DNA from 3 places in the Streptomyces sp. NBC_01017 genome. Region 2 is predicted to be linked to each of the others. Evidence: riboswitches for the same ligand, from Rfam matches in the RefSeq annotation. Region 2 holds a riboswitch; each other region holds the start of a gene.
What was found. A riboswitch is a leader RNA that binds a small molecule or an ion and turns the genes downstream of it on or off. The one in region 2 is predicted to bind thiamine pyrophosphate.

Region 1 (10,113 bases), 4.2 Mb from region 2:
GCTCCGACGCCCTCGGAGAGCGAGAGCACCGCTCCCGCGGACACGGGCAGCGCCCCGTCCCCGGCGACCGATGACTCCAACCTCGCCGAGACCGGTGCGAACTCCAACACCGGCCTGATCGCCGGCATCGCGGTCGGCCTGGTCGCCATCGGTGGCGGCGCGGTCTTCTTCGGACTGCGGCGCCGCGGGGCGAGCAGCGACCGCTGACGCGCCCGTAGAGCACCACCGCTGTGGCCCGTCCCCTTCCCCGGGGGCGGGCCACACGCCTGTTCCCCGGGGCCACGCCCCACGCCTGTCAGCCGAACTTCGCCCGCTCCAGCCAGAACTCCAGCAGCTCCCGCTCGCCGAGGACCTCCAACTCCGGGCTGTCCAGCGGCAGCCGACGGTAGAAGGCGAGCAGTACGGCGGTGAGCGGGCCGCGGAGCGCGACGGTCGCCTTCTCGTGGCCGCGCCGCCAGGCGATGACGTCGTGGTCGAGGTCGATGGACCATTCGGCATTCAGCTCGGGGGTGCTGTCCGTGGCGTGCAGATGGATGCTGCTCCCCGGCCGGCACAGCTCCCGCGCCGGATCGTCCGGCAGCGTCCGCTGCGCCCACTCGACGATCTCCAGCCACTCGTCGATCGCGTCGGCGGCGATGTCGGGCGCGACCTCGAAGGGCAGGCCGGCGGCGAGTGTCGCGTCCGCGCGGTGGATCGTGATCTCGTGGGTCATACGGCGGGCCCAGAACCCGGCGTTGAGCACCCCGGCCCAGCCCCACACCTTGGCGTCGGGACCGGCCTCCCGCAGCGTGCCGACGATCATCTCGCCGGTCTGCGCGAGCCAGGCGTCGAGCGCGGCGGCGTCACCCTCGCCCTCGGGGCCGGCGATCCCCGGCACCTGCTCCTCCGGAATCTCCTCCTCGGCCCGGGTCCGCACGGTCAGCTCCACCCAGCGCAGGGCCCCGCCCGTGTGCCGCACGAGCTGCTCCAGCGACCAGTCCGGGCAGGTCGGCACGGTGGCCGACAGGTCGGCGCCCGAGGTCACGACGGCCCTCAACAGGCCGACCTGGTGGGCGATCTCGTCGCAGTAACGGTCGTGCGGGAGAGACGTCATGCCCCGCACCCTATGTGCGGGGTGATCAGCCCAGCAGCACAATTTCCGCCGCGTCGAACTCCACGCCGACGGCGTCCCCGACCTCGGGCGCCTCCCGCAGCGCACACGCCGCTTCCAGGCGCGGCGCGTCCTCCGGCTGGAGGTGCACGGCGACATGCGTGCCCCTGAACGTGCGCGCCGTGACCGTGCAGCGCAACCCCGAGTCCGGGGACACGAGCCGCACCCCGGCCGGCCGTACGAGAAGCGTCCGGGTGCCCTGTGCGGCGCCCTCGCCCACCGGCAGCTTGCCCCAGGGGGTGTCCGCGGCCTCCCCGGCGACCGTTGACTCGACGACGTTGTCGAAGCCGAGGAAGCGGGCGACGAACTCGTCCACCGGACGCTGCCACACCTCAAGAGGCGTACCGGTCTGGGCGATCCGCCCGTCCCGCATCACCACGACCCGGTCGGCGAGCGCGAAGGCCTCGCCCTGGTCGTGCGTCACGGCCAGCACGGTGGTGCCCAACCGGCCGAACAGTTCCCGCAGTTCGACCACGAGCCGCTCCCGCAGCGAGCGGTCGAGCTGGCCCAGCGGCTCGTCCAGCATCAGCAACCGCGGCCGGGGCGCGAGCGCACGGGCCAGCGCCACGCGCTGCTGCTCACCGCCGGACAGGGAGGCGACGGCACGGCGGGCGGCGCCCGGCAGTCCCACCAGGTCGAGCAACTCCCTTACCCGATCCGCCTGTTCGGCCTTCGAGGAGCCGTGCATCCGTGCCCCGAAGGCCACGTTGCCGCCGACGTCCCGCTGTGGGAAGAGCTGATGGTCCTGGAACATCAGGCCGACGCCCCGCTTGTGCGCGGGCACCCCCGCCTGGTCCCGCCCGTCGAGCAGCACCCGGCCCTGGTCCAGTGACTGAAGCCCGGCCACCACCCGCAGCAGCGTCGACTTGCCGCTGCCGCTCGGCCCCAGCACGCACACGATCTCGTGCTCGGCGACGTCGAGGCCGACCCCGTCCAGCACGGCCCGCCCGTCGAACCGGACCGTCGCGTCCGCAAGGCTCAGCAGCATCTAGAACTCCCCGGTCCGGTCGGTGCGCAGCCGCAGCCGCTCCAACACCAGCAGCGCCACCGCGCACACGATCATCAGAATCGTCGAAAGGGCCATTGCCTGCCCGTAGTTGAGATCTCCGGCCCGCCCGAGGAGCTTCGCCACGGCCACCGGCAGCGTCGGGTTGTCGGGCCGCGCGATGAACACGGTCGCCCCGAACTCGCCCAGCGACACCGCGAAGGCGAACCCGGCCGCGATCAGCAGCGCCCGCCGCACCATCGGCAGATCCACCTCACGCCAGACCCGCCACGGCGACGCCCCCAGCACCGAAGCCGCCTCGCGCAGCCGCTGGTCCACGGCCCGCAGCACGGGCAGCATGGTCCGTACGACGAACGGCACTCCGACCAGCGCCTGGGCGAGCGGGACGAGGATCCACGTGCTTCTGAGGTCCAGCGGCGGCTCGTCCAGTGCGATCAGGAACCCGAACCCGACCGTCACCGCGGACACCCCGAGCGGCAGCATCAGCAGCGCGTCGAAACCGCGTACGAACCGGCCCGCGTCCCGTCGGGTCAGCGCGGCCGCCGCCAGACCGCCGATCAGCACGGCGATGAGGGTGGCGACGACGGCGTACTGCAGGGAATTGCCGATCGCCTCGATGGGCGGGACGAGGAAGACCCCGCCGTCGGCACTGGTCAGCGCCCGGTAGTAGCCGAAGCCGGGCGCGTCCAGCGACCGCTGCACCAGCACGGCCGGCGGCAGCACCAGGAGCACGGCTACGACGACCAGGACACCGGCCAGCAGCGACCACTGCCCGGCGCCGCGTGGCCGCCGCGCTGTCACCGACGCGTCCACCAGGCGCAGGGCGCTCTCCCGTCGCCGTACCGTCCAGGCGTGCACGGCGAGGATCGCGCCCACGGCGAGGAACTGGACGATCGTCAGGACGGCGGCCGTGGACAGGTCGAAGATCTCCGACGTCTGCCGGTAGATCTCGACTTCGAGCGTCGAGAACGTCGGGCCGCCGAGGATCTGCACCACACCGAAGGAGGTGAAGGTGAACAGGAAGACCATCAGCGCGGCGGCGGCCACGGCGGGGCCCAGGGCCGGGAGGGTGACGGTCCGCCAGGCGGTGAGGCGTGACGCGCCCAGCATCCGCGCGGCCTCCTCCTGCCGCGGGTCGAGCTGCGACCAGAGCCCGCCGACCGTCCGTACGACGACGGCGTAGTTGAAGAAGACATGCGCGAGCAGGATGGCCCACACGGTGGTGTCGAGCCGTACGCCCCACAGCTCGTCGAGGAGTCCGCCGCGGCCGACGAGCGCGAGGAACGCCGTACCGACGACGACCGTCGGCAGCACGAACGGGACGGTCACCACGGCCCGCAGGATCTGTTTGCCGGGGAAGTCGAAGCGGGCGAAGACGTAGGCGCCCGGCAGCGCGATCAGCAGGGTCAGCGCGGTGGAGGCGAGCGCCTGCCAGGTGGTGAACCACAGGACGTGCCGGATGTCGGACTGTCCGAGCACGTCCAGGAGGCGCCCGAACTGCCAGACCCCGTCGACCTTCAGGCCGCGCGCGACAATCGCGGCGACGGGAAGGGCGAAGAAGACCGCGAAGAACGCGACGGGCACGGTGATGAGGCCGAGCCGCACCGCCGCGCTCCGCGTGCGTCCCTCACGGAAGGTGCCCTTGCGAGGGGCTACTTCAGTACGAGCGAGGTCCACGACTTGACCCAGTCGTCACGGTTGTCGGCGATCTTCGACGGGTCCAGGGTCTCGGGGTTCTTGGCCTGCGGGCCGTACTTCACGAACTCCGGCGGGACCTGGGCAGCCTCGCGCACCGGGTAGACGAACATGTTCAGCGGCATGTCGTCCTGGAACGTCCTGGTCAGCATGAAGTCCAGCAGCGCCTTGCCGCCCTCGGCGTTCTCGGCGTTGCTGAGCAGACCCGCGTACTCGACCTGCCGGAAGCAGGTGCCGGTCGCGACACCCGTCGGCGCGGTCGTCGGCTTCGGATCGGCGTAGATCACCTCTGCGGGCGGCGAGGAGGCGTACGACACGACGAGCGGCCGGTCGCCCTTGGCCTTCTTACCGCCGGCGGAGCCGGAGAACTCCTCGTTGTAGGCCTGCTCCCAGCCGTCGACGACCTTCACGCCGTTGGCCTTCAGCTTCTTCCAGTAGTCCTGCCAGCCGTCGTCGCCGTACTTGGCGGCGGTGCCGAGGAGGAAGCCGAGGCCGGGCGAGGAGGCGGAGGCGTTCTCGGTGACGAGGAGGTTCTTGTACTCGGGCTTGATCAGGTCGTCGAACGAGCTGGGCGGGGCCAGCTTGTGCTTGCTGAAGTACGCCTTGTCGTAGTTGACGCAGATGTCGCCGGTGTCGACGGAGGTGACTCGGTGCCGGTCCTGGTCGACCCGGTACTCGGGCAGGACCAGGTCGGAGCCCTTCGCCTCGTAGGACTGGAACAGCCCGTTGTCCAGTGCCCTCGAGAGCAGGGTGTTGTCGACACCGAAGAAGACGTCGCCCTGCGGGTTGTCCTTGGTGAGGATGGCCTTGTTGACGGCCTGCCCGGCGTCGCCGTCCTCCAGGACCCTGACCTTGTAGCCGGACTGCTTCTCGAAGGCGGCGAGGACGCTCTTCGAGACGGCCCACGAGTCATGGCTGACGAGCGTGACGGTCTTGGACCCGCCGCCGCCGTCGCCGCCGTCGGTGTCGGACGACCCGCACGCGGACAGCGCGGGCAGCGCGACGAGGCCCAGCCCGACGGCCAGGGCCACGGACTTCACCGTGGACTTCTTGGTGATGCTCACTAATTCCTCCTGGGGGTGACCAGGAAGAGACGCGGCCCTGCCCGGAACCCTTGGGAAGGCTCCGGGCAGGGCGCAACAGCTCGAGTGGTGACCGATCTCCCTACCCAGAATGACCTGGGCCAGGTTCGGAGGGTCTGCGGCCGATGCCGCACTCTCAGCGCTGTGGCGCTCCCCTGTCGGAATATGAAGATGTATTTACGCCATAGGAAAATGTACCTACGGCGATCAGACTACCGTTCGGTCGCGGCGAGCTGCCCGCACGCCCCGTCGATCTCCTGACCACGGGTGTCCCGAACCGTCACGGGCACACCATGCGCGGCGATGGCCTCGACGAACGCCTTCTCGTCCTCGGGACGCGACGCGGTCCACTTCGAGCCCGGAGTCGGGTTCAGCGGGATCAGGTTCACATGCACCGGCTTGCCCTTGAGCAGCCGCCCGAGCCGGTCACCACGCCAGGCCTGGTCGTTGATGTCGCGGATGAGCGCGTACTCGATGGACAGCCGACGGCCCGACTTGGCGGAGTACGCGAAGCCGGCGTCGAGCACCTCGCGCACCTTCCACCGCGTGTTCACGGGTACGAGGGTGTCGCGCAGCTCGTCGTCGGGCGCGTGCAGCGAGATCGCGAGCCGGCACTTGAAGCCCTCGTCGGCGAACCGGTGGATGGCCGGGACGAGACCGACGGTCGAGACGGTGATCCCGCGCTGGGACAGCCCGAGCCCGTCCGGTTCCGGATCGGTCAGCCGCCGAATGGAGCCCACGACCCGGTTGTAGTTGGCGAGCGGCTCACCCATCCCCATGAAGACGATGTTGGAAAGCCGGGCAGGCCCACCGGGCACGTCCCCGTCCCGGAGCGCACGCATCCCGTCCACGATCTGATGCACGATCTCGGCGGTCGACAGATTCCGGTCCAGCCCCGCCTGCCCCGTGGCACAGAACGGGCAGTTCATCCCGCACCCCGCCTGGGAGCTGATGCACATGGTCACCCGGTCCGGATACCGCATCAGCACCGACTCGACGAGCGTCCCGTCGAACAGCCGCCACAGCGTCTTGCGCGTGGTGCCCTGGTCGGTCGACAGATGCCGCACCACCGTCATCAGCTCCGGGAACAGCTCCTCCCGCAGCTTGGCCCGCGCCCCGGCCGGGATGTCGGTCCACTGCTCCGGTTCGTGCGCGTACCGCGCGAAGTAGTGCTGCGAGAGCTGCTTGGCACGAAACGGCTTCTCGCCGATCGCAGCGACGACGTCCTTGCGCTCGGCAGGAGTGAGGTCGGCAAGGTGCCGCGGCGGCTTCTTGGCTCCGCGGGGGGCGACGAAAGTGAGTTCTCCGGGTGCAGGCATAACCGTTCCAGTGTGGCAGATCAACTCTGGGGGCCCAGGCCAGAGCGGGGTGGGGGTGGTCACCCGTGGGTGCCGACTGTCGGCGTTGGTCGGCTTCGCACGGCCCAGGGACGGCCCAGGACTCGCTCAGCCTTCGCCGGATGTGTCCAGGTGGCGGCGCCCCCGGACCGTCATTCCATCTGCACTGGGGCGACCGGGAGCTGTTCCCTGTACGGCCATGTAAAGGTGCGGTCGGGTTCGAGATGGGCGTCGCCCCAGTGAATGGCATGGATGCCGTTCTCGGCGTCAGCCGTGAAGAACACACAGACCAACCTGGTGGAAGCCCCCAGCTCCTCGAACGCTTCGTGCAGCCCCAGGTACTCCTCGGTCGCCAAGTCCTCATCGACGTCGAACAGGCCTTCTGGAGGCTGCGGCCCGTGCGCCCGGAACAGCCGGTGCCGAGTGGGCGACGCATTGGCGGGCAATCGGGCTCGGTCCAGGGGCCTCGGCCTGTCCGCGTAGCGGAAGGGGAAGAGTGCGTGATCGTTGATCACCGCGTACTCGTATCCGCGCGCGTCTCGCACGGCCTCCCCCAGCTGGCGCGCGGTCTCTGCCAGGTTCTCGCGCACCAACCCCGCAAGGGCGACACCGTAGGGACTCCGCTTCTTCAGCCCTACAGCAAGGTGTGCGGCATGAGCCTTCCCATGGGCCTTGGATAGCTGCACCGGGACCTCAGCAGCAAGCGCGCCGGCATGCCGCCCAAACCGCTCGACGGCCCAGGCCGACGGCCCTACCGGATAGCCACCCAACACTGACATGCAATGCTCCCCTCCCCCAGTCACCGCCTACCAACTGTGTGACACGTGCATGAAGCATCAACAAGAGAGCGGATCCGGTCACGCGGCGCGAAGGGGCCTGCTGGGGTGTACCGGCAGGCTTGTAGTGAGGGCTTAGAAGGCGCTTGGCTGGACGAGTCTTACACCCCTGCTGACCTGCTTCTCTTGTGGCGTTGGGCGTCTCGTCAATCAGCCTTCAACACGCATTCGACTTCGACAGGTGCGGAGCTACGGCTAGGGAGTTTCGTTTGATCAACAGGCAGACCTGGGTTTCCGTCTCCTCGGAGTAGTAAGTGTTGCTGCCGCTCGGTAGGCGGGATGCGATGGGCGGGTGGCTAGCAAACTGAGCGTCGACGAGCTTCGTCGTAGCGCTCGTCGGCGCCGTCGCGTTAGCCGGCGTCGACACCATGGCCGTTCGGCGGGGCCCGCGTACGAGGGCCGGGACCGGATGCAGATGGTCTCTCTGATCGCGGTCAGCCTGCCTGGGCTCGCCGCTCTGGGCGCGCTGCTGTTCACCTGGATGCAGGTCGGACAGGCCAGCAAGGAACTGCGGATCTCCGAGCATGGACAGATCACCAGCCGGTTCAATGCCGCGATCGGCAATCTGGGATCGCAGTCCCTAGACGTCCGGCTGGGCGGCATCTACGCCCTGCAACGCATCATGCAGGACTCCGTCCGTGACCACCCCACGGTCGTCTCCGTGCTGGCCGCCTTTGCACAGCGGCATGCCGGATCGAGTACCGAAAGCCTCAGGGAACCACTGGCTGCCAGCCGCGACGATCACAGACCTAAGGCTGATGTCCAGGCGGCGATCGCCACGCTGGCCAGACGCCGCCCAGAACGGGACAGCGAGACGATCATCGACCTGACTTATACCGACCTCCGCGGCCTCCGTTTCACCGGCAAGGCCTCCATCAACCTCCCGGAGGCTGACCTGTCCGACGCCGACCTCCGCTGGGCCACTCTGAGCGGCGCAAACCTCCGCAAAGCGTCCTTGAGCTACGCGAACCTAGAGAGTGCTTATCTTGATGAGGCCTATCTCAGGGCGGCCGATCTGACGGCGGCGAGCCTCGTCGGCACGGTGTTCACAGGCGCGAACCTTCGTGAAACAGACATGACCTGTGGGGGAGGCATTCTTACGGAGACCGGTCAGGAGATCGAGCCAGCATTCTGCGTGGACCTGCAGTCCGCCTGGCTGGACGACACAGATCTTCGGAACGCCAAGATGAGCAACGCGGACCTTCGTGAGGCAAACCTGGCAGGTGCGAACCTTCGCCACGCGGACCTGACGAACGCGGACCTGACCAAAGCGGACCTCACCAACGCGGACTTCCGTGGCGCCAAGCTGACCGGCGCGAAATTGCAGGATGCAAAGCGGACCGGCGCGCGAGGGCTCCCGCGCGAGGGCTAGTGGTGGCGATCGATCGGGATCTCATAGACGATCTCGCAGTGAGCGGCGGGGACCACGATGTCTGCCGTCTCCACGGGCCGCCCGTCGTCGCTGTAGTACGTCCGCCGGATGTGCGTGACAAGGGCGGCTTTCTGGATGCCGAGAAGTGACGCCTCGTCGGCGGTTGCCTGCCTCGGCTCCGGCTGCTCCACGGCGTGGCCGACGGTGACGCCGATTGCGGCCATGCGGTTCACAACCCCCGTACCGGCGTGGGGTCCTCCCTCGGGGAGGACTACGAGCGTGCCGGCGGTGAGGTCGTACGGCTCCCAACTCGTCGACAGCTGCATCGGCCTGCCGTCGGCCAGAAACTCGTACGTCGTCCGGACGCACAGGTCGCCCTCGGCGATGCCGAGCCGCGCTGCGACGTCTGCCGGAGCCGGCACCTTGGCTTCGGTCCGGCTCTCCCAATCCCCTTGCCTGCCCAAGGCCTTCATGTCCGCCCGGAACGGTGACGCGTCGGGCCGCTCTCGCGCCGACGACCGGACGACTCGGACCCGTTGCCGGGGCTCGGCGACGTAGGTGCCCGATCCGGCGCGGCCCTCCAGCACTCCCTGGGAGATCAGCAGCTCCTGTGCCCGACGGACCACGTTCTCGCCCACCCCGCACTCCTGGCCGATCTGGGTGCGGGAAGGCAGGCGGTCCCCGGGTTCCCACACATGCTCCGCGATCCGCCGCCGGAGTTCGTCAGCGATGCGGAGATAGGGCGGCTGCTCAGACATATGGAAAATCTAGTCCACTAGCCCTAACCTAGTTAACTAGCTTCACTCAAAGTGATCGCTGGTTAACGGAGGCTGCCCTGTGCCCGCTTCGGGAGTTAGCGCGGCGGCCATCGCTGCCCGGCTGTCCGACATCGGACTTCCCGCGCGCGTGGAGGAGCGCTTCCGGTACGCGTCGGTCCAAGCGGAGGTGCCAGAGTCGCTCTCCGCCGACTTATGGCGGGAGGCCCTGGAAGTGGTGGCTGAGGCCGATCGGTTCGGGCTCCTCGCCACCAGCCTGAACGACCGCACCCTCTGGGCGGTCGTACACAAAGCGGTCCCCACGACGGGCGATGTCGGGGGACCGAGCCATCAGCGATAGGCGCTGAGCAGCGTGCTCAACCGTATCCGCCGTGCCGTCTCGCTCACCAGAGCGCGGTACTTCCCCAAGGGCAGGCACCGCCGTCCCTTACGGCCCTCCCAGCCGACGGCCGCCCTCGTTGTCCCTGCGCCCACTGACACGTTGATGGTCGTCCTGGGCCGGGCTCCCGATACCGCGAACCACCGTCACCGGCTCGCGGGGGAGGAAAACGCGCTCGTCCGCCCGTACATGCTGGCTTGGGGGCGACGAGCACGGCCGCGCACGGTGGTAGTCGCTTCTCACTTGCCTGCTGAGGCCTGGTCCTCTCTGGCGGGGGTCCGCTGATGCCTGCTCGCCAACGGCCCCACACCGTCGAGGTCTCGGCCGTTCCCTACCGGTCGGCGGCCTGCCGTATCGGCACACACCATGCTTGCGCAGAGTCGTCCCCGGTCCCCGCACCGGTCGACCTGCCGATTGTCTACGAGACATGCGCCTGCCCGTGTCACTCGGCGTCCCGCCACTCCACGCCCACGGAGACAG
Region 2 (10,113 bases):
GAGGACCTCGGGGTCGGCGCCCTCATCACCCTCGCGATCTTCTACCCCGTCGCCGCGGCGGTCATCGCGGGCGCCCTGCTGCTCGCCGGGCTGCTGCTGCTCCTCTTCCTGGTCTCACGGATCCGTCGCTTCCTGCGCCGCAGGGCGGAGCGCCGGGAGGAGAAGCGGCTCGCCCAGGCGGTGGGGCAACGGCCCGGCTGAGGCGGCCGCGCAGCGCCTCGGCTGCGCTTGCGCCCGAGGTCAGGGAGCCGTTGTCAGTGGCGGCCGATGCTGCATTCTCCCGGGGGATAACCCCCGGACCCCCAGCAGACAAGCAGGTCAGCCGCAGTGACCGGCGCGAACATCGCAAAGCAGGCCCAAGTAAAGTCCCACGCATGGCAAGGATTGCGGTGATCGGCGCCGGGATGGGCGCGATGGCGGCCGCTGCCCGGCTCGCCGTCGCGGGCCACCGGGTGGCGGTGTACGAGCGTGCGGAGACGTACGGCGGAGCGGTGCGCCGCTTCGAGCGCGACGGCTTCGGGTTCGACACGGGCCCGGGGCTGCTCCCCCTCCCCGCCGTGTACCGCGATCTGTTCATCAAGACCGGCAAGGAGCCCCTGGAGGCGTGCGTCGAGCTGGTCCAGGTCGACCCGTCCGCGCGGCATGTCTTCGCGGACGGCACCGAGGTCAGTCTGCCGAACGCGTCGCGCGCGGGCATCGTGACAGCCCTCGACGAAGCGCTGGGCGCCGGTACGGGCGGCCGGTGGGGCGACTTCCTGGTCCGCGCCCGCGAGGCCTGGGACCGCACGCGCAGACCGCTGCTGGAGGAGCCCCTGTGGCCGAACTGGCAGGTGCTGGCCGAGCGCGAGCCCTACCCTGCGGTGCCCCACAAGCGGTTCCTGCGCACCCGCCGGGCCGGCACCCTCGCCGAGGTCGGCGCCTGCGAGCTGCGCGACCCCCGGCTCGTCGCCCTGCTGGAGAGCCACGCGCTCGCGTACGGCCTGGATCCGCGCGAGACCCCGGCAAGTGCGGCGGTGCTGCCGTACCTGGAGCACGCGTTCGGGATCTGGTATGTGCGGGGCGGCATACGGGAGTTGGCGCGGGCGGTCTACGAGCGGTGCGTGGCCCGGAAGGTCGAGTTCAGCTTCGGCGCGGAGGTCTCCGGGGTGCTGGAGAAGGACGGCCGGGCGGCGGGGCTGGAGTTGGCCGACGGTTCGGTGGTGGAGGCCGACTTCGTGGTCTCCGGGGTCGCCCCCGGGGTGCTGGACCGCCTCGTCCGGGGCGGCACGGCGCCGCGCGGCGAGGGCGAGGTCGCGCCCCAGCGCGGGGCGGCGAGCCGTCTGACGGTGCTGCTGGCGCTGCGCGGGGCCCGGCCGGAAGGCGCGGCGCACCGCACTGTGGTGCACGCAGAGGACCGTGAGGCCGAGTTGGACGCCTTGTTCGGGACGGCCGGGGGCATGGCCGCCCGCGCCACGGTCACCGTCCTGCGGCCCGACGACCCGGGGCTGGTTCCGGACCCCGGGCATGAGGCGATCACGCTCACTTCGACGGTGCCTGCACAGCCTGACCGGAGTGGGGCGGAATCGGAGGTCTTCGCCCGGCACGCCGAGGACCTGATCACGGTCGCGGAGCGTGCCGTCCCGGACCTGCGTGACCGGCTCCTCTGGCACGAGGTGCGTACGCCCGCCGACATCGCGGAAGAGACCGGCGCGGAGGGCGGCGCGGTTCCGGCACCCGCGCTGGCCGCGGCGGAGGGGCGTCTGCTGCACGCGTCCAACAGCACGGCCGTATCCGGCCTGTTCACGGTCGGCGGCTGGTCCCACCCGGGCGGCGGGCTCCCCCACGCCGGCATGTCGGGCGCGCTGGTGGCGGGACTGATCCTGGAGGGGCCCGAGTTCCGGGGCTCTCAGTGACCCGGGCGTGAGCCGGGCCGGGCCGGGCCGTCAGAAACGGTACTGCTCGTCGTACCCCTGCCCGTGCCCCTGCTGCTGGCCGTCGCCCTGGTACGGGTACTGCTGCTCGGGCGGGAGTTCGCCGCCGTACGCCTCGTCGGTGCGCTGCTGCGGGACCCAGACGCCGCCGGCCGGCGTCTCGCCGCCATAGGTGCCGGTGGCGTACTGGTCCTGGGTGTAGCCCTGCTGGCCGTACTGCTGCTGGCCATAGGCTTCGTAGGAGACGCCGCCGTAGGTCTGGGTGCCGATGTACGGGTCGGAGTACGCGGCGTACTGCTGCTGCTGGCCGGTGGCGTCGTAGCCGTACTGCTGCTGGTCGTAGCCGGTGTAGCCGTCGTACGCGTAGCCCTGGTCGGCCGTCGCGTACTGGTCCTGGTGCTGGCCGGGGGCCGCGTAGTTCTGGTCGGCGGCGGCGTAGGCGGGGTCGCCGCCGTATATGCCGTAGGAGCCCGTGTCGTCCGGCAGGGGCTGCGGTTCATACACGGAGGTCGTCTCGGCGGCGGTGGGCTGAGCTGCGCGTGACGGGGTGAACACGTCGTCGCGGTCGTAGTCGTCGCCGTAACCGACGCCGTCCTGGCCGTACTTGGCGTCGTTGCGTGCGTAGCCGTCCTCGGCCGCCTCCAGGTCGGAGACCTCGAGGGTCGGTTCCTGGCGGTCGGGCTCACCGCGGCGGCGCTTGGCGGCGGCCAGCGGGCCCAGGGCCGGCGCGGAGACCGCCCAGCCGGCCGAGAAGCCGCGGCGGAACGACAGCGTGACGTAGGTCTGGCCGACCGCGAACGCCGCCGCGCCCAGACCGATGACGATGACGGAAGGAATCAGCACCCCGACCACGACGCCGAGGAACCCGACGAAGGCGAGCAGCCGCCAGCGCAGCCGCGCCTTGTACTGCAGCAGCACCTCGCCCAGCAGCCACAGCGCGACGACGCCGAATGCGATGTAGAGGACCGTCCAGCCCATGTACGCCCCTCTCCCAGTGGCCGCCTACGCAGTGTGACGTATATCAGGACGGCCGGTCTAGGCCTGCGGTGGGTGGTGCAGGCCCAGGCTTTCGTAGATTTCCAAGGTAGCTGTGGAGTTGTTGAGCGTGATGAAGTGCAGTCCGGGCACTCCCTCGGCCAGCAGCCGCGCGCAGAACTCCGTGGCGAACTCGATGCCAATGGAGCGTACAGCCGCGGGATCGTCCTTGGCTGTGAGGATCCGCTCTTTCAGGGCGGCCGGGAAAGCGGCGTTGGTGAGGGAGGGGATGCGGTCCAGCGTCTTTACGCTGGCGATCGGCATGATCTCCGGGATGATCGGGGTGTCACAGCCCGCGGCCGAAACCCGGTCGCGCAAACGCAGGTAGTCCTCCGGTTCGAAGAACATCTGCGTGATCGCGTAGTCCGCGCCCGCGCGGCACTTGTCGATGAAGTGACCGACGTCCGCCTCCCAGTCGGCGGAGCGCGGGTGCATCGCGGGGAAGGCCGCCACGCCCACGCAGAAGTCACCGGAGGCCTTGATCAGTTCGACGAGTTCGGCGGCGTAGGTGAGGCCCTGCGGATGCCGCACCCAGTCGCCCAGCGGGTCGCCGGGCGGGTCGCCGCGCAGGGCGAGCATGTTGCGGATCCCGGCGTCGGCGTACTGCCCGATGATGTTGCGCAGGTCGGCCACCGAGTGGTCGACGGCGGTGAGGTGGGCGATCGGGGTGAGCGTGGTGTCCGAGGCGATCGCCTCGGTCGCCTTGACCGTGCCCGCGCGGGTGGAACCGCCCGCGCCATAGGTCACGGAGACGAAGTCGGGTCCTACGGCCTCGACCCGGCGCAGCGCGTTCCACAGGTTCCGCTCGCCCTTCGGGGTCTTGGGCGCGTAGAACTCGAAGGAGTACGTCGTCTTTCCGGTCGCGAGCATCTCGCGCACGGTACGAGCGTGGTCCGATCTGATGGATGCGGTGCCGAGGGCCATACTCGCAGGTTAGCCAGGGGGCCCCGGTCCCCCAACCGGACGCCGGACATTTGCCCGATTTGCCGGTTTGTTGTCCACGCCTTGGACAAACGTCAGGAAATCCGGGGTCGGGGTACCCACCGGGGCAGGCGGGGCACTACCCCTGCCGCAGCCGCTTGGCGAACTCCGCCGCCGCCGCGCCCGGGTCGTCCGCCTCCGTGATCGCCCGTACGACGACGGCACGGCGGGCGCCCGCCTCCAGCACCTGGTCGAGGTTGGCGAGGTCGATGCCGCCGATGGCGAACCAGGGCCGGGCGGTGCCGAGGGCGGCCGTGTGCCGGACCAGGTCGAGACCGGGGGCGTGGCGGCCGGGCTTGGTGGGGGTAGGCCAGCAGGGGCCGGTGCAGAAGTAGTCGACGCCCTCCTGGACGGCGGCCGCGGAGGCCTCGGACCCGGAGTGCGTGGAGCGGCCGATGAGGACGTCGTCGCCGAGGATCGCGCGGGCCGCGGGTACGGGGAGGTCGCCCTGGCCGAGGTGCAGGACGTCGGCGCCGGCGGCATGGGCCACGTCGGCACGGTCGTTGACCGCGAGGAGCTTGCCGTGCCGGGCGCAGGCGTCGGCGAAGACCTTCAGGTGCTCGAGTTCCTCGGCCGCCTCCATGCCCTTGTCCCGCAACTGCACGATGTCGACGCCCCCCGCCAGCACGGCGTCCAGGAACTCCGCGAGGTCGCCCTGCTGCTTGCGGGCGCCGGTGCAGAGGTAGAGCCGGGCATCGGCGAGCTGGGCGCGGGCGGTGCCTGCGGTGACGGTGTCGGACATACGGTGCCCCCTGTGGTCGGGTTGCCGGACGGGTGACGTCGGGCGGGTGCCGGACGGTGGCACGGTAGCCGGAGCTGGGCGCGACGTCGTGGAGCGGTGGGGTGTGGTGGGCCGGGGCGGGGTGGCACCGGACCCGGCCGCCGGTGCGGGCGAGCCTGACTTCGAGCCCGGGGACGCCCTGCTTCGAGCCCAGGGGCGGCGCCCTCCGACGGCGGCCTCGACCGCGGTGCGGCACGGGCCGACGCGGCGGGCCCGGCCGACCCGCGTCGGCCGGACGGCCGAAGCCTCCGCACTTACGAAGCTTACGAAGACGCCGTCGCGCCGGTGGCCTGGGAGCCGACCCCCGGCCCCGAGCGGGAGCGGCAGGTTCTCCCCGCCGCTCCCCGTCACTCACCACCGTGCGGTCACTCCCCACCGTGCGCCACGCGCGTCCCGCCGCCGGCTCCGGGCCGCAACTACCCGCGGCCGTGGCCTTGGGGCTGCCCCGGCCCGTGCGCCGGACGGTGTTCGGATCGGTGGGTTCGGACTCAGACGGCAAGCGCCTGGGCGCGGCGCTTCACCTCCGTGCCGCGATTCTCACTGAGTGCTTGCGCGGGGGTGCCGGGCAGGCTGTCGTCGGGGGTGAAGAGCCACTCCAGCATCTCTTCGTCCGTGAAGCCGTCGTCCCGCAGGAGCGTCAGGGTCCCGGACAGGCCCTTGACGACCTTGTCCCCGTCGATGAAGGCGGCGGGGACGTGCAGTGCGCGGTTCTCACCACGGCGTACGGCGATGAGCTGGCCGTCCTTGACCAGCTGCCGGACGCGGGTCACCTCGATGCCGAACATTTCGGCGATGTCGGGGAGGGTGAGCCAGGCGGGGACGAGAGCATCGGTTTTTGCGTCAATCTCGGTCACGGAACAAGCCTGCCATCTGCCACTGACAGTCGGAAGCCAGGCCGGTCCGCCCGGGAGGACCTGTTGGGGTGACGTGCTACGCCACCGCCCCTTTCATCGGCCGTCCCGGATCCTTCAGCAGCTCCGCGTTCACCGGCGTGCCCGCCTCGATCAGCCGTCGGCCCTGCGCCAGATCCCTCGGCCGGCCCACCGCCAGCAGGGCGACGAGCCGGGCACCCCGCAGCCAGCAGACGGTCCAGGCGGGGCCCGACGGGTCGCCGCGCCACAGAAGCGTGTCGGCGGCGGCGTGATGGCCGGCGTACTGGACGAAGCGGCCGAACTGCTCGGACCAGAAGTACGGCACGGGGTCGTAGATCGCGGAGCTCTCGCCGAGGATGTTCGCGGCGACCGTGCGCGGGCCCTGGAGGGCGTTGTCCCAGTGGTGGACCAGGAGGCGCGCGCCGTACCGCCCCGACGGGAAGGAGGCACAGTCGCCGACCGCGTAGACGTCCGGCACGGACGTGCGCAGGCGCTCGTCGGCCACGACGTCGCCCTGTACGCCGAGCTCGATGCCCGAGCCCGCCAGCCAGGCCGTGGCGGGCCGCGCCCCGATGCCGACCACGACCGCACCGGCGGGCACCCGCGAGCCGTCGTCGAGGACCACCTCGCCGGGCTCGACGCGCTCCACGCGCGCGTGCGTACGCAGCACCGTCCCGCTGTCCTCGTACCAGGCGGTCATCGGCGCGGCCACCTCCGCGGGCAGCGCACCCGCGAGCGGCCGCTCGGCCGCCTCCACGACCGTCACCGCGCAGCCCGCCTCGCGCGCGGCCGTGGCGAACTCCGCGCCGATCCAGCCCGCGCCGACGACCACGATGTCGTGCTGCCGGGCCAGCACCGGCCGCAGCCGCTCGGCGTCGTCCAGGGTGCGCAGCAGATGCACGCCGGGCACGCCCTCCGCGCCCGGCAGCCGGATCGGTTCGGCGCCGGTGGCGAGGACGAGGACGTCGTACGGGACGGGCCCGGCCTCGGTGTCCAGCTGGTGCTCGGCGGGGCGCACGCCCAGCACCTCTCGCCCCAGCTGGAGTTCGACGCCGAGCGCCTCGAAGTCGACGTCGAAGGCGGAGCCCTCGGCCTTGCCGAGCAGCACGGCCTTGGACAGGGGCGGCCTGTCGTACGGCTGGTGGGGCTCGGCGCCGATCAGTGTGACGGTGCCGGTGTAGCCCTGTTCCCGCAGGGCGACCGCCGTCTGTACGCCGGCCATGCCCGCGCCGGCCACGACCACGCGGCGTGCCGCTGACGTGCCCCATTGCTGCGTCTGCTCGCTCACCTGATCACCATAGACAACTGACTATTTGTCAGTCAGGGGGCGTGCTCAGTGACCTGCTGCACAACCTCGACCGGAAGCTGCTCCACCACGCTGGTCCCGCTGCCCGTCTGCGACTCCCATTCCCAGGTCTCCTCCAGCCGCACCCGCCCGTCGGGGAGCTCGACCACCGTCGACGCACAGTGCCCCGACGACGTCGTGCCGTCCCGCTTGAGCTGCACGTACCGGAAGTCCAGCCGGTCGCCTTCCCTGGTGCCCACGAGATGGCCGCGTACGACGTCGCCGCCCGTGTACTCGGCCCAGATCTCGCCGTCCTTCTCGTGGTACGTGAACCGGGTGCGGGTACCCACCTGACCTGGGGCCTGGTCCGCGACCGGGGCGAGGACGAGACCGTCGAGCGAGCGGGGCATGGACGCGGGCTCCCTTACTGAGACTTCGGGCGGCGGGCTAGGGTGGCCAACGTAGAGCACTCGCGGGAGCCCGGACGCACCGGGCTGAGAGGGAGGCTGGCGGCCTCCGACCGTACGAACCTGATCCGGGTCATGCCGGCGAAGGGAGGGGCTGGACGCCCATGTCGCGTACGCGAACCTCAGACGTCCTCGTCATCGGGGGCGGCATCATCGGCCTGGTCACGGCGTGGCGGGCCGCGCAGCGCGGGTTCACGACGGCTGTCGTGGACCCCGAGCCGGGTGGCGGAGCCGCCCAGGTGGCGGCCGGGATGCTGGCCGCCGTCACGGAACTGCACTACGGCGAGCAGACCCTGCTCGGCCTGAACCTCGCCTCGGCCCGCCGCTACCCGGACTTCACGGCCGAGCTGACCGACCTGACCGGCCATGACCTCGGCTACCGCCGGTGCGGCACGCTCGCCGTCGCGCTGGACGCGGACGACCGCGCCCATCTGCGCGACCTGCACGCCCTGCAACGCCAGTCCGGCCTGGACTCCGAGTGGCTGTCCGGGCGGGAGTGCAGGCGCCTGGAGCCGATGCTCGCGCCGGGCGTGCGCGGCGGGCTGCGGGTGGACGGCGACCACCAGATCGACCCGCGGCGGCTGTCCGGGGCACTGGTGGCCGCGTGCGAGCGGGCCGGAGTGGTCTTCCACCGGGCCTGGGCCGAGCGCTTCGACGTCGTCCGGGACCGCGCCGCCGGAGTCACCACGGCGGACGGCACCGAGCTGCGCGCGGGCCAGGTCGTCCTCGCGGCCGGGAGCCTCAGCGGACGTCTGCCCGGGGTCCCGGACGACGTACTGCCGCCCGTGCGCCCCGTGAAGGGACAGGTGCTGCGGCTGACCGTGCCGCAGCGGTACGCGCCGTTCCTGAGCCGGACCGTGCGGGCCGTGGTGCGGGGCAGCCAGGTGTATCTGGTGCCGCGTGAGAGCGGCGAGCTGGTCGTGGGGGCGACGAGCGAGGAGCTGGGCTGGGACACCACGGTGACCGCGGGCGGCGTGTACGAGCTGCTGCGCGACGCGCACGAGCTGGTGCCGGGCATCACCGAACTGCCGCTCACCGAGACGCGGGCCGGCCTGCGCCCGGGCTCCCCCGACAACGCGCCGCTGCTCGGCCCGACCGAGCTGGACGGGCTGTCGCTGGCCACCGGGCACTACCGCAACGGCGTGCTGCTCACGCCGGCCACCGGCGACGTCATGGCGCACGTCCTGGCCACCGGTGAGCTCCCGGACGAGGCCCGCGCCTTCACCCCCAGGCGCTTCAGCGCCGCCGCACTCACGGAGCAGCCCGTATGAGCGTCCCGGTCACCATCTCGGTCAACGGCGAGCGTCGGCAGATCGAGCCGGGCACGGCTCTCGACGCGCTCGTGAAGTCCCTCACCGCGGCGCCCTCCGGAGTGGCCGCCGCCCTCAACGAAACCGTCGTCCCGCGTACGCAGTGGCCGTCGACGTCCCTCTCCGAGGGGGACCGCGTCGAGGTCCTGACCGCCGTCCAAGGAGGCTGAACCATGGCCGACGATCCCTTTGTCATCGGGGGTACGTCCTTCACGTCCCGTCTGATCATGGGCACGGGCGGGGCGCCCAGCCTGGACGTGCTGGAGCGGGCGCTGGTGGCGTCCGGGACGGAGCTGACGACGGTCGCGATGCGGCGGGTGAACGCGTCGGTGCACGGCTCGGTGCTCTCGGTGCTGGAGAAGCTCGGGATCCGGGTGCTGCCGAACACGGCGGGGTGCTTCACGGCGGGAGAGGCCGTGCTGACGGCCCGCCTCGCGCGCGAGGCACTCCGCACGGATCTGATCAAGCTGGAGGTCATCGCCGACGAGCGGACGCTGCTGCCGGACCCGATCGAGCTCCTTGACGCTGCCGAGACGCTGGTGGACGACGGGTTCACCGTGCTGCCGTACACCAATGACGATCCCGTGCTGGCGCGGAAGCTGGAAGACGTCGGCTGCGCGGCGATCATGCCGTTGGGGTCGCCGATCGGCTCGGGGCTCGGTATCCGCAATCCGCACAACTTCCAGCTGATCACGGAGCACGCGCGCGTGCCGGTGATTCTGGACGCGGGAGCCGGTACGGCGTCGGACGCGGCGCTCGCGATGGAGCTGGGGTGCGCGGGTGTGATGCTCGCCTCAGCGGTGACGCGGGCCCAGGAGCCGGTGCTGATGGCCGACGCGATGCGGCATGCGGTGGAGGCGGGGCGGCTGGCCCACCGGGCGGGGAGGATTCCGATGCGGCACTTCGCGGAGGCGTCGTCGCCGGTCGAGGGCCTGGCGCGGCTGGACCCGGAGCGGCCCGCGTTCTGAAAGCCGTTCTGAACGCACGTTCGATGGAAAGTCTTCGGCCAGTGAGGCGTCCGTCACAGGTCAGCTTCAGTCCCGCCCCGATCCCGGCCGAACCGAGAGGCGTGTCGGTGTCGGCTCGTACACTCACCTGCGTGGATACGACCCTTCAAGACCCTCTGGTCGGGCAGGTGCTCGACGGCCGGTATCGCGTGGACGCGAGGATCGCGGTCGGCGGGATGGCCACGGTCTACCGGGCCGTGGACACCCGCCTCGACCGTGTGCTCGCGCTCAAGGTGATGCATCCCGCGCTGGCGGTCGACGGGGTGTTCGTCGACCGGTTCATCCGGGAGGCGAAGTCCGTCGCCCGGTTGGCCCACCCGAACGTGGTGCAGGTCTTCGACCAGGGCACCGACGGGTCGTACGTCTATCTCGCCATGGAGTACGTCGCGGGCTGCACCCTGCGCGACGTGCTGCGCGAGCGCGGGGCGCTGCAGCCCCGCGCCGCCCTCGACATCCTTGAGCCGG
Region 3 (10,113 bases), 2.1 Mb from region 2:
GCCTGGGTCTCGGGCACCGTCCAGCCCTGAGCGCGCAGCCCGTCGACCACGCGGTTGCGCTCGCACACCAACGAGCCGACCCGGCCGATCAGTTCGTCCTCGGCACGCAGCGAGGCGATCGCCGCCTCCTGCGCGACGTGGCTCACCCCGAACGGCACGGCCGTCTTGCGCAGGGCCGCCGCGACCGGCTCGTGGGCGATCGCGAAACCGACGCGGAGGCCGGCGAGACCGTACGCCTTGGAGAAGGTCCGCAGAACACAGACGTTCGGCCGCTCGCGGTAGATCTCCACCCCGTCCGGCACCTCGGGGTCACGGATGAACTCGCGGTACGCCTCGTCCAGCACCACCAGGACGTCACTGGGCACCCGATCCAGGAACCGCTCCAGCTCGGCCCGCCTCACGACCGTGCCCGTCGGGTTGTTGGGGTTGCAGACGAAAATCAGCCTGGTGCGGTCGGTGATGGCGGCGGCCATCGCATCCAGGTCGTGCACATCGCCCGCGGTCAGCGGCACCTTGACGGACGTGGCGCCGCTGATCTGCGTGATGATCGGGTACGCCTCGAAGGACCGCCAGGCGTAGATGACCTCGTCACCGGGTCCGGCGGTGGCCTGGATCAGCTGCTGGGCGACGCCGACCGAGCCGGTGCCGGTGGCCAGGTGGGAGATCGGGACGCCGAAGCGCTCCGACAGCTCGTTCATCAGCCCCGTGCACATCATGTCGGGGTAGCGGTTGAAGGACGAGACGGCGGCCGTCACGGTCTCCATCACGCCGGGCAGCGGCGGATAGGGGTTCTCGTTGGAGGACAGCTTGTAGGCCACCGGACCACCGGCCGTGGCAGGCTTGCCCGGCTTGTAGGTGGGGATACCCTCCAGCTCGACGCGCAGCTTGGGGCTCATCTCGCTCACCGCAGTCCTCCTCACGACCACCGGCGGCCATCACCACCGCCGGCTCCAATACTGCTCACCTTATGAGGATTCGGCGCCGATGCGTACAGGTGAGGGAGGGTCGATACGCAGGGAAGGGGCGGGCCCGTCTGTTGATCCCTCCTGTCACACCTGCATCAGGGGCATCAGGGTACGAAGGCGCACGAATTAGGGGGCGCGCCACACATATATCTACGCGCCGGTGGCTCACTCCGTGGCGCGCATCACCCGTGAAGGTGAGTTGAGACCTCTTCGAAACATCGGTCACTTGGCAGGCCCATGCGCGCCGACAAGTCACGTCCTGCCATAGGATCGTTCAACTCCCTTGTTTTTAAAGGGCATTGACGCATGATGACCTTGCAGAAACGTGTCTGTCAACGCGTGCATATGCGTCCGCACTACCCCACCGAATGAGCCCTACTATCGGCTCGCCATGACAGCAGCAGGGAAGCACCAGGTGAGCCGCGCGGAAACCTCTCGTCGAGGCAGTCGACCCGGCCGGGCGGGTATCAGAGACGTGGCCGCCGCCGCGGGGGTCTCCATCACGACCGTCTCCGACGCCCTCAACGGCAAGGGCAGGCTCCCGGACGCCACCCGACGCCATGTCCGCGAAGTCGCCGACCGGCTGGGCTACCGCCCGTCGGCCGCCGCCCGCACACTCCGTACGGGCAAGTCAGGACTCATCGGCCTGACCGTGACGACATACGGGGATGAACCTTTCACCTTCACGGAGTTCGCGTACTTCGCCGAGATGGCACGCGCCGCCACTTCGGCCGCGCTCGCCCGCGGCTACGCCCTCGTGATCCTCCCCGCGACCTCACGTCACGACGTCTGGTCGAACGTCGCCCTCGACGGCACGGTCGTCATCGACCCGTCCGACCATGACCCGGTCGTCAGTGAGCTGGTCAGACAGGGTCTGCCGGTCGTCTCCGACGGCCGCCCGGCCGGCTCGCTCCCGGTCACCGCCTGGGTCGACAACGACCACGAGGCCGCCGTGATGGGCATCCTCGACCACCTGGCCGACGCCGGCGCCCGCCGGATCGGACTGCTGACGGGCACCACGACGGACACGTACACCCATCTGTCGACCACCGCCTATCTGCGCTGGTGCGAACGGGTCGGCCAGGACCCGGTGTACGAGGCCTACCCGGCGCACGACCCGTGCGCGGGCGCCGTCGCCGCCGACCGGCTGCTCGCCCGCCCCGACCGGCCCGACGCGGTCTACGGACTGTTCGATCCGAACGGCACGGACCTGCTCGCCGCAGCCCGCCGCTACGGGATGCGCGTACCGGACGACCTGCTTCTCGTGTGCTGCAGCGAGTCCACGGTGTACGCCAACACCGAGCCGCCGGTCACCACGCTCTCCCTGAAGCCCCGCCGCATCGGCACGGCCGTGGTGCAGCTCCTCATCGACGCCATCGAGGGGGTCGAGTCGGACCAGCCGGTCGAGCAGGTGATACCGACCGAGTTGATTGTGCGTACCTCGTCCCAGCGACGCCCGCCGCGTACGACGGTCAGCCCGCCCCGGTCGCCCGAGGGCCGGTAGAAACCGGGCGGAGACCTGCGGCAGATGCCGGACGAGGAGCGGCAGAGGCAGGTCGAGGGACTGCAGCAGCGGGGCGAGGGGCTTCAGGAGCAGCTCGAGGGGCGTCAGGAACGCGGCGATCGAGCTGCCGAAGCCCGGGCCAATCGGGGCGAAAGCCGCAGCGGACAGGAGTCCTGCTCCGATTCACCACCCCTGGGTCATCACATGGCGCGATCGGCATTCCTATGATGGGCCCACGACACCCACGGGCCGCTGCGACCAGGCAGTCCGATGCGGTGCAGCTGCGGCGCGATGGTGGAGGGGTCTGATGACTCAGGGGGCCGGTCAGGGACCCGAGATGGAGCGGACGGCGACGTTGCGCGACTTCCGGGTGCCCGCTTACGTGCACGAGACCGGTCCGTACGTCCAGAGCATGAACCCGGGCGAGGTCGCCCCGCCCCTCGACGAGACGTACCCGGAGGGGTACACGCCCACGCAGCGCGACCTGCCCGTGATCAATCGCGGCGACACGGTCCAGGTGCACGTCGACCCCGCCGCCATGCCGGTCCCGGACTCGACGGCAGGTGCCGGCCCGCTGTTCGTGGTCGGCGACGTGCACGGCTATCTCGACGAGCTGATGGCCGCGCTCCAGGAGCAGGGCCTCATCGACTCGGCGGGGAACTGGTCCGCGGGCACCGCCCGGCTGTGGTTCCTCGGCGACTTCACCGACCGCGGCCCGGACGGCATCGGCGTCATCGACCTCGTGATGCGGCTGTCCGCCGAGGCCGCAGCGGCCGGCGGCTACTGCAAGGCCCTGATGGGCAACCACGAACTGCTGCTCATCGGCGCCAAGCGATTCGGCGACACCCCCGTCAACTCCGGCGCGGGCACCGCCACCTTCCAGGCGGCCTGGCTGCTCAACGGCGGCCAGAAGACCGACATGGACCGTCTCCAGGACCACCATCTGCAATGGATGTCGCGTCTGGACGCCATGGAAGAGGTCGACGGGCATCTGCTCGTCCACTCGGACACCACCGCCTATCTCGACTACGGCGACTCGATCGAGGCGGTCAACGACACGGTCCGCGAGACGCTCACGCGCAATGACGCCGACGAAGTCTGGGATCTCTTCCGCAAGTTCACCAAGCGCTTCTCCTTCCGCGACGAGGGCGGCGCCGACCATGTGCGTTCCCTGCTCGATACGTACGGCGGCACCCGCGTCGTTCACGGCCACAGCCCCATTCCTTACCTGACCGGCGAGGTCGGCTCAGAGGACGGCGAGGACAACTCCGGGCCCCTGGTCGAGGGTCCGCACCTCTACGCCGAGGGTCTCGCCATCGCCATGGACGGCGGCGTGACCATGGCCGGAAAGCTGCTGGTCCAGCAACTTCCCCTGGATATCTGACCGTTCACGGGGCAGGCGTCGCCCAAGGCGGGGTGACAGAAGAGGGCGCAGGCCAGGGCCCAATTTTGGCAAACCCCCTGTCACCGTGTGCCGTGACCGCTCTACCATCGGCTTATCCGTAGCAGGCTCCCCTCCGTTTCTGCCCGACGGCTCGTTGGCATGCGAGCCCCAAGCCCTACGGAGCATCGGGGGATGCACATGAACAGCGTTCCGCAGCACCTGCTGAGCGAGGACCGCCAGGAATACGAGCGGATCCTCGATGAGGCGCTGCGCTCCGCCCCACACCGCCCGGAACTGGCCGCTGTCGGTCAGCGGCTCAACCCCGAACAGCTGCGCACCATGGCGCTCAACGCCACCGCTCTGATCACGGCGGCCGCGGCGACCGAGTACCAGCACTACGTGAAGGTCCGCGAGGAACTGCGCCAGCCGGCGCCGTCCACCCCGTCCTCCAACCGCGAGTCCGGCTCCTCCGAGTCGGGCTCGGGCGCGATGGGGCTCGCCACGGCCATGGGAGAAGTCGCCGAGACAGCGGGCCCGGGCGTCATAGCCGTGCTCGCGGTCCTGGCACCCGTCCTCGCCGGCACCGCCGCGGCGATCTTCCTGCTCGTCGGCTACATCCTGAAGATGTTCGACCCCGAGCCGGCGTTCGCCCAGACGATGCTCACCACCGGGTGGGTGTTCGGCGCCGTGGCAGCGGCCGCCATCCTGGTCGCCGCCGTCGGACTCCTGCTCACCGCCCTGCAGAACCGGCCGGCGTTGGACGGCGGGCCGTACGGCGAGCTGAGCGGGGACGTCACCCGGGCCAGGGAAGCCTGGCGCGAGGCCCTGCTGGAGCGCGGCGTCCTGCCTTTCCTGCGGGAGGCACTCGCCGACCCCGGCACGGCGTCGGCGCTGCACCGCACGCCACCGTCGACACCGGCCGGCCGCATCCCGAATCTCGGCTACGGCCGCCCGGGTTTCAGCAGCCCGGACGACGGCGCCTCCCGGGGCTCGCGGCCGAGCTTCAGCAGCCCGGACTACACGAGCCCGGACTTCGGAGGCCCGGAACACCAGCCGGACTAGCACCTCGGCTTGCGCCCCGCCGCAGGAGAGCCCCGCCGTGGGTCCCTCCTTCACGACGGCACCCCGGGGAGACCTCCTCGGGGAGGCGCAAGCCGAACAGCCGGACAGCAACGCCGTACACGACGGCAGCACGCCGGACACCGGGGCATGGCGCCCCGGGTCAGGACGTCGACGTCAGTCCGCGAGCGGCAGGTACACCCGGTTACCCGCCGCGGCGAACTCCTTCGACTTCTGCGCCATGCCCTCTTCGATCTCCGCCTTGGACCCGCCATGTGCGCGGCGGATGTCCTGGGAGATCTTCATCGAGCAGAACTTCGGCCCGCACATGGAGCAGAAGTGAGCCGTCTTGGCGGGCTCGGCCGGAAGGGTCTCGTCGTGGAACTCCCGTGCCGTGTCCGGGTCGAGGGCCAGGTTGAACTGGTCCTCCCACCGGAACTCGAAGCGGGCGTCGGACAGCGCGTCGTCCCACTCCTGTGCCCCGGGGTGCCCCTTGGCGAGGTCGGCCGCATGGGCGGCGATCTTGTAGGTGATGACCCCGGTCTTGACGTCGTCACGGTTGGGCAGGCCCAGGTGCTCCTTGGGCGTGACGTAGCAGAGCATCGCCGTGCCCCACCAGGCGATCATCGCAGCGCCGATGCCGGAGGTGATGTGGTCGTACGCCGGCGCGACGTCGGTGGTCAGCGGGCCGAGCGTATAGAACGGAGCTTCATCGCAGATCTCCTGCTGAAGGTCGATGTTCTCCTTGATCTTGTGCATCGGGACGTGTCCCGGGCCCTCGATCATGGTCTGTACGTTGAAACGCTTGGCGATCGTGTTGAGTTCCCCGAGCGTCCTCAACTCCGCGAACTGCGCCTCGTCGTTGGCGTCCGCGATCGAGCCGGGTCGCAGGCCGTCGCCCAGCGAGTACGTGACGTCGTACGCGGCGAGGATCTCGCAGAGCTCCTCGAAGTTCTCGTACAGGAAGCTCTCCTTGTGGTGCGCCAGGCACCACGCCGCCATGATCGAGCCGCCGCGCGAGACGATGCCGGTCTTGCGGTTGGCCGTCAGCGGTACGAACGGCAGCCGCACGCCCGCGTGGACCGTCATGTAGTCCACGCCCTGCTCGGCCTGTTCGATGACCGTGTCCTTGTAGATCTCCCAGGTCAGCTCCTCTGCCCGGCCGTCGACCTTCTCCAGCGCCTGGTAGAGCGGCACCGTGCCGATGGGGACGGGGGAGTTGCGCAGCACCCACTCACGGGTGGTGTGGATGTTGCGACCGGTCGACAGGTCCATGACCGTGTCGGCACCCCAGCGGGTCGCCCAGGTCATCTTCTCGACCTCCTCCTCGATGGAGGAGGTGACCGCGGAGTTGCCGATGTTGGCGTTGACCTTCACCAGGAACCGCTTGCCGATGATCATCGGCTCGATCTCCGGGTGGTTCACGTTGGCCGGCAGCACTGCCCGGCCAGCGGCGATCTCCTCGCGGACCACTTCGGGAGAAACGTTCTCCCGGAGAGCCACGAACTCCATCTCGGGCGTGACCTCGCCACGGCGTGCGTACGCGAGCTGCGTGACCGCCTCGCCGTCACGGCTGCGACGCGGCTGACGCGGCCGACCGGGGAAGACCGCGTCGAGGTTGCGCAGACCGCCGCGCGGCGAGGTGTGCTTGACGCCGTCGTCCTCGGGACGGACGGGACGGCCCGCGTACTCGGCGGTGTCACCGCGGGCGATGATCCAGTTCTCCCGCAGCGGGGGCAGCCCCCTGCGGACGTCGGTGTCGGCGAGCGGATCGGTGTACGGGCCCGAGGTGTCGTACAACGTGACCGACTGCCCGTTGGTGAGGTGCACCTGGCGGACCGGCACCCGCAGATCGGGGCGTGAACCCTCGACATACGCCTTGTGCCAGCCGATGGACTTCCCGGCCTCCTCGGACTTCTCGTCCTGAACGGAGGCAGGCGTGCGCGCGTCCTTGATGGTCATGAGACCTACTCCCTACGCCGGCATTACCCGGTAACAGGTTCGGCGGTCGACGCAGCCGTATCCGTCTGCCGACGTTTCGTGTGAAACATCACTCGCGATGAGTGATGTTTCATGTGAAACATCGCTGGGACGGAGGTCAGCGCCCTCTCAGCCCGGTGCTCCGAGCTCCCGCGTGTACAAAGGTGGCACCACGCTAGCGTCAATTCGGGCGCGGTGAACAGGGGGCCCCAATCGTTCTTGCGATGATCGGGCGGTGACCACGACGCATGAGCCTCCGTACCCACCGCCCGATCCGCCCCGCGGCTCCGGCTCCGGAAACGGCCCCGGACTCGGCCCCGCGCGGGGTAACGGCCGTACAGGCGGCCTGGGTTCGGAGGTTCCCGGGGGGAGTTACGGCGGTCCTTACGGCCGTGGTCCCGGAGGCGGACAGGACGATCAGGAGACTGGGAACGGGGGCTGGCACGAGCACGGTCCCAGATCCGGGGGGATGCAGGATCGCGGGAGCGGGGTCGGCGGCGGGCAGGGGCGCGGGCCCGGTCCCGGCGGTTTTCACGAGCGCGGTCCCGAATCCGGCGGTTCACAGGCGCCGGTTCCCGGCCCGGGTGACGGCCACGGTCACGATTCCGGGGGCAGTCATGGGCATGGTCCCGGATCCGGCGGCGGTCATGGGCACGGTCCTGGATCCGGGGGCCGGCGTGGCGGTGGTGACGGTGGCGAGCACGGGCACGGGCACTCCCACAGTCACGCCCACGGTCCGGCGGCTCCCGTCTCCCGGCATCTGCGCAAGGTCATCGCGGCAGTCGTGATCCCGTTCGCCGCAGCGGTGGTGGTGGGCCTCGCGGTGCTGTGGCCGGGCGGTGCCCCGCCGCACGAGCGCACCGGGGTCGGCTTCGACCGGCAGACACAGCAGGCCACGGTCACCAAGGTGGTCGAGGTGAGCTGCCAGGAGGTGGGGGCCTCGGGGGTGCCCCCGACCGGCGACACCTCCACCGCCGAGGGGTCCTCCGCCGTGCAGCAGGAAAGCGGCACCTGCAAGAAGGCGACGATCCGCGTCGACGGTGGCAAGGACAAGGGCCGTACGTTCACGGAGATCGTGCAGCCCGACCAGTCACGACAGTTGCAGGAGGGCCAGGAGGTCGTGGTCGCCTACGAGCCCTCCGCGCCCAAGGACCTGCAGTACTCGGTCACCGACGTGAACCGGCGTGTCCCGTTGACCGTGCTCGCCGGCATCTTCGCAGTCGCCGTCGTGGTCGTCGGGCGGTTGCGGGGTCTCATGGCACTGATCTCGCTGGCCATAAGCTTCGCGGTGCTCAACTTCTTCATCCTGCCCGCGATCCTCCAGGGCTCGAACCCGCTGGTCGTCGCCGTGGTCGGGTCGAGCGCCATCATGCTGATCGCCCTCTACCTGTGTCACGGCCTGTCGGCCCGTACATCGGTGGCGGTGCTCGGCACGCTGATCTCGCTGCTGCTGATCGGCATCCTCGGGTCGGTGTTCATCGACTGGGCCGCGCTCACCGGCAACACCGACGACAACACGGGCCTCATCCACGGGCTGTATCCGTCGATCGACATGAGCGGTCTGCTGCTCGCCGGCATCATCATCGGTTCGCTCGGTGTCCTCGACGACGTGACGGTCACCCAGACATCCGCGGTCTGGGAGCTGCACGAGGCCAACCCGGCGATGGGCTGGCGCGGGCTGTACCAGGCGGGCATCCGCATCGGCCGCGACCACATCGCGTCCGTCGTCAACACCCTCGTCCTCGCTTACGCGGGTGCCGCGCTGCCGTTGCTGCTGCTCTTCTCGATCGCGCAGAGCGGCGTGGGGACGGTGGCCAACAGTGAGTTGGTGGCGGAGGAGATCGTGCGCACCCTGGTGGGCTCCATCGGCCTGGTCGCCTCGGTGCCCGTCACCACGGCCCTCGCGGCCCTGGTGGTCTCGGCCGACCGGCCGGAGAAGGGGGCGGTGCCGGCGGGTGCCCAGCCGGTCCCGGCAGGCGGGGCGCCGATCTCGACGGGCCCACAGCCGGCTTCGGGGCGCGGCGGGCGGGGACGTCGGCGGAAGCGGTGAGGGCGGGGAAGCGGGGACGTCGGGGAAGCGGGGGCGTCCGCCGAACGCAGTGACGTCGGCGGAAGCAGTGGCGGGCACGGTTCGCCAACCACGCGCGTACTGGGCGCGCCTGACACGCGCCCGAACCTGAACCCCAACCCGTGCACCTACGGCCTTGCAGCTCCGGCGTCATGGGGAGCTCAGCGGCAGGGAAGCGCTCCCATGCGCGCCGGGAGCGCCCGGCGAAGCGTTACGCCACCCCTGCGCAGCCGTAAGCCTCAGCCCGCGCTCTGCTCCTCCGCGAGGATGCGGTCCAGGGCCTCGTCGAGATGGGCGTCGAAGTCGGCGAGCGCGCCCTCCTGCCCGAGCGGCACCAGCTTGTCGGTGCGGTCGAGAAAGGCCACCAGAGGCGCCACGGAGGAGCGGAACAGCGCCTGGTCGGGCCCGACTTGAAGCCGGATCAGGACGTCGCCGAGCGTCTCGGTGCCTGCCGGAGAGACCCGTACATCTCCCTCCCCGCACGGCCGTCCCACCCCGTCGACCAGCAGTTCCCGACCGAATGCCCAGGTCACGGGGGCATCGCCGGGCAGGTGGAAGGTCAGCCGTACGGCATAGGGATCACAGGTCTCGTAGCGCAACTCCACCGGGATGCGGAAGGAGAGCTCCTCGGACACGAGAAAGCTCATCATGACCTCTGCCTCTACGGACTCGCGCATCGCCCTACCCCGTCGTTTGCAGTCGACTGGCCGGGAACGGACCCCGACACTGGTGGAATCTTGCTGAACGTACACGAGAGATCACAAGGAGTGAGTTTTCAGATACTGATAGAGATCGAGAGTGACCCCAGGAGCCGCCCGATCTCCTCCTGCAGTTGCAGCACCGCCGACAGCAGCCGGTCGGCCTGGTGGGCGGGCAGCGAAATGGCCATCGTCGCGGCCGTGGTGCCCACCGTGATGGGGATGGCCGCGCACACCGTGCCCAGGGCGTACTCCTGACGCTCGGTCACCGGCTCCATCCGCCGGGTCCGTTCGAGTCGTCGCAGCAGGGAGCGGGTATCGCGCACGGTGTACGGGGTGATGGACTCCACGGGATGGCGGTCCAGATGATCGCGGCGAGCATCCTCGTCGAGCTGGGAGAGCAGGCACTGGCCGATGGCGTGCGCGTGGCCGGTCTCCCGGAAGTCGGCCCATTC

Region 1: another riboswitch for thiamine pyrophosphate. It lies ahead of OG331_RS16050 (thiamine ABC transporter substrate binding subunit); the one in region 2 lies ahead of thiO (glycine oxidase ThiO).
Region 3: another riboswitch for thiamine pyrophosphate. It lies ahead of thiC (phosphomethylpyrimidine synthase ThiC); the one in region 2 lies ahead of thiO (glycine oxidase ThiO).

Annotation. Positions count from the first base shown of each region.
Region 1 is NZ_CP108683.1:3,542,147-3,552,259, forward strand. Features, by position in the region: gene OG331_RS16030 (LAETG motif-containing sortase-dependent surface protein) at 1-207, shown strand, start outside; gene OG331_RS16035 (maleylpyruvate isomerase family mycothiol-dependent enzyme) at 296-1,093, opposite strand; gene OG331_RS16040 (ABC transporter ATP-binding protein) at 1,119-2,138, opposite strand; gene OG331_RS16045 (ABC transporter permease) at 2,139-3,833, opposite strand; gene OG331_RS16050 (thiamine ABC transporter substrate binding subunit) at 3,809-4,915, opposite strand; TPP riboswitch at 4,995-5,100, opposite strand; gene rlmN (23S rRNA (adenine(2503)-C(2))-methyltransferase RlmN) at 5,146-6,252, opposite strand; gene OG331_RS16060 (hypothetical protein) at 6,423-7,049, opposite strand; gene OG331_RS16065 (pentapeptide repeat-containing protein) at 7,522-8,478, shown strand; gene OG331_RS16070 (GntR family transcriptional regulator) at 8,475-9,236, opposite strand; gene OG331_RS16075 (hypothetical protein) at 9,316-9,594, shown strand.
Region 2 is NZ_CP108683.1:7,766,038-7,776,150, reverse strand. Features, by position in the region: gene OG331_RS35705 (DUF4126 domain-containing protein) at 1-201, shown strand, start outside; gene OG331_RS35700 (phytoene desaturase family protein) at 375-1,892, shown strand; gene OG331_RS35695 (hypothetical protein) at 1,923-2,888, opposite strand; gene metF (methylenetetrahydrofolate reductase [NAD(P)H]) at 2,946-3,869, opposite strand; gene thiE (thiamine phosphate synthase) at 4,006-4,668, opposite strand; gene OG331_RS35680 (Rv2175c family DNA-binding protein) at 5,196-5,561, opposite strand; gene OG331_RS35675 (NAD(P)/FAD-dependent oxidoreductase) at 5,638-6,867, opposite strand; gene OG331_RS35670 (hypothetical protein) at 6,900-7,274, opposite strand; TPP riboswitch at 7,327-7,438, shown strand; gene thiO (glycine oxidase ThiO) at 7,436-8,602, shown strand; gene thiS (sulfur carrier protein ThiS) at 8,599-8,811, shown strand; gene OG331_RS35655 (thiazole synthase) at 8,815-9,609, shown strand; gene pknB (Stk1 family PASTA domain-containing Ser/Thr kinase) at 9,741-10,113, shown strand, end outside.
Region 3 is NZ_CP108683.1:5,628,387-5,638,499, reverse strand. Features, by position in the region: gene hisC (histidinol-phosphate transaminase) at 1-905, opposite strand, end outside; gene OG331_RS25835 (LacI family DNA-binding transcriptional regulator) at 1,357-2,469, shown strand; gene OG331_RS25830 (metallophosphoesterase) at 2,777-3,853, shown strand; gene OG331_RS25825 (hypothetical protein) at 4,046-4,915, shown strand; gene thiC (phosphomethylpyrimidine synthase ThiC) at 5,090-6,874, opposite strand; TPP riboswitch at 6,867-7,056, opposite strand; gene OG331_RS25815 (YibE/F family protein) at 7,362-8,942, shown strand; gene OG331_RS25810 (SsgA family sporulation/cell division regulator) at 9,200-9,637, opposite strand; gene OG331_RS25805 (IclR family transcriptional regulator) at 9,736-10,113, opposite strand, start outside.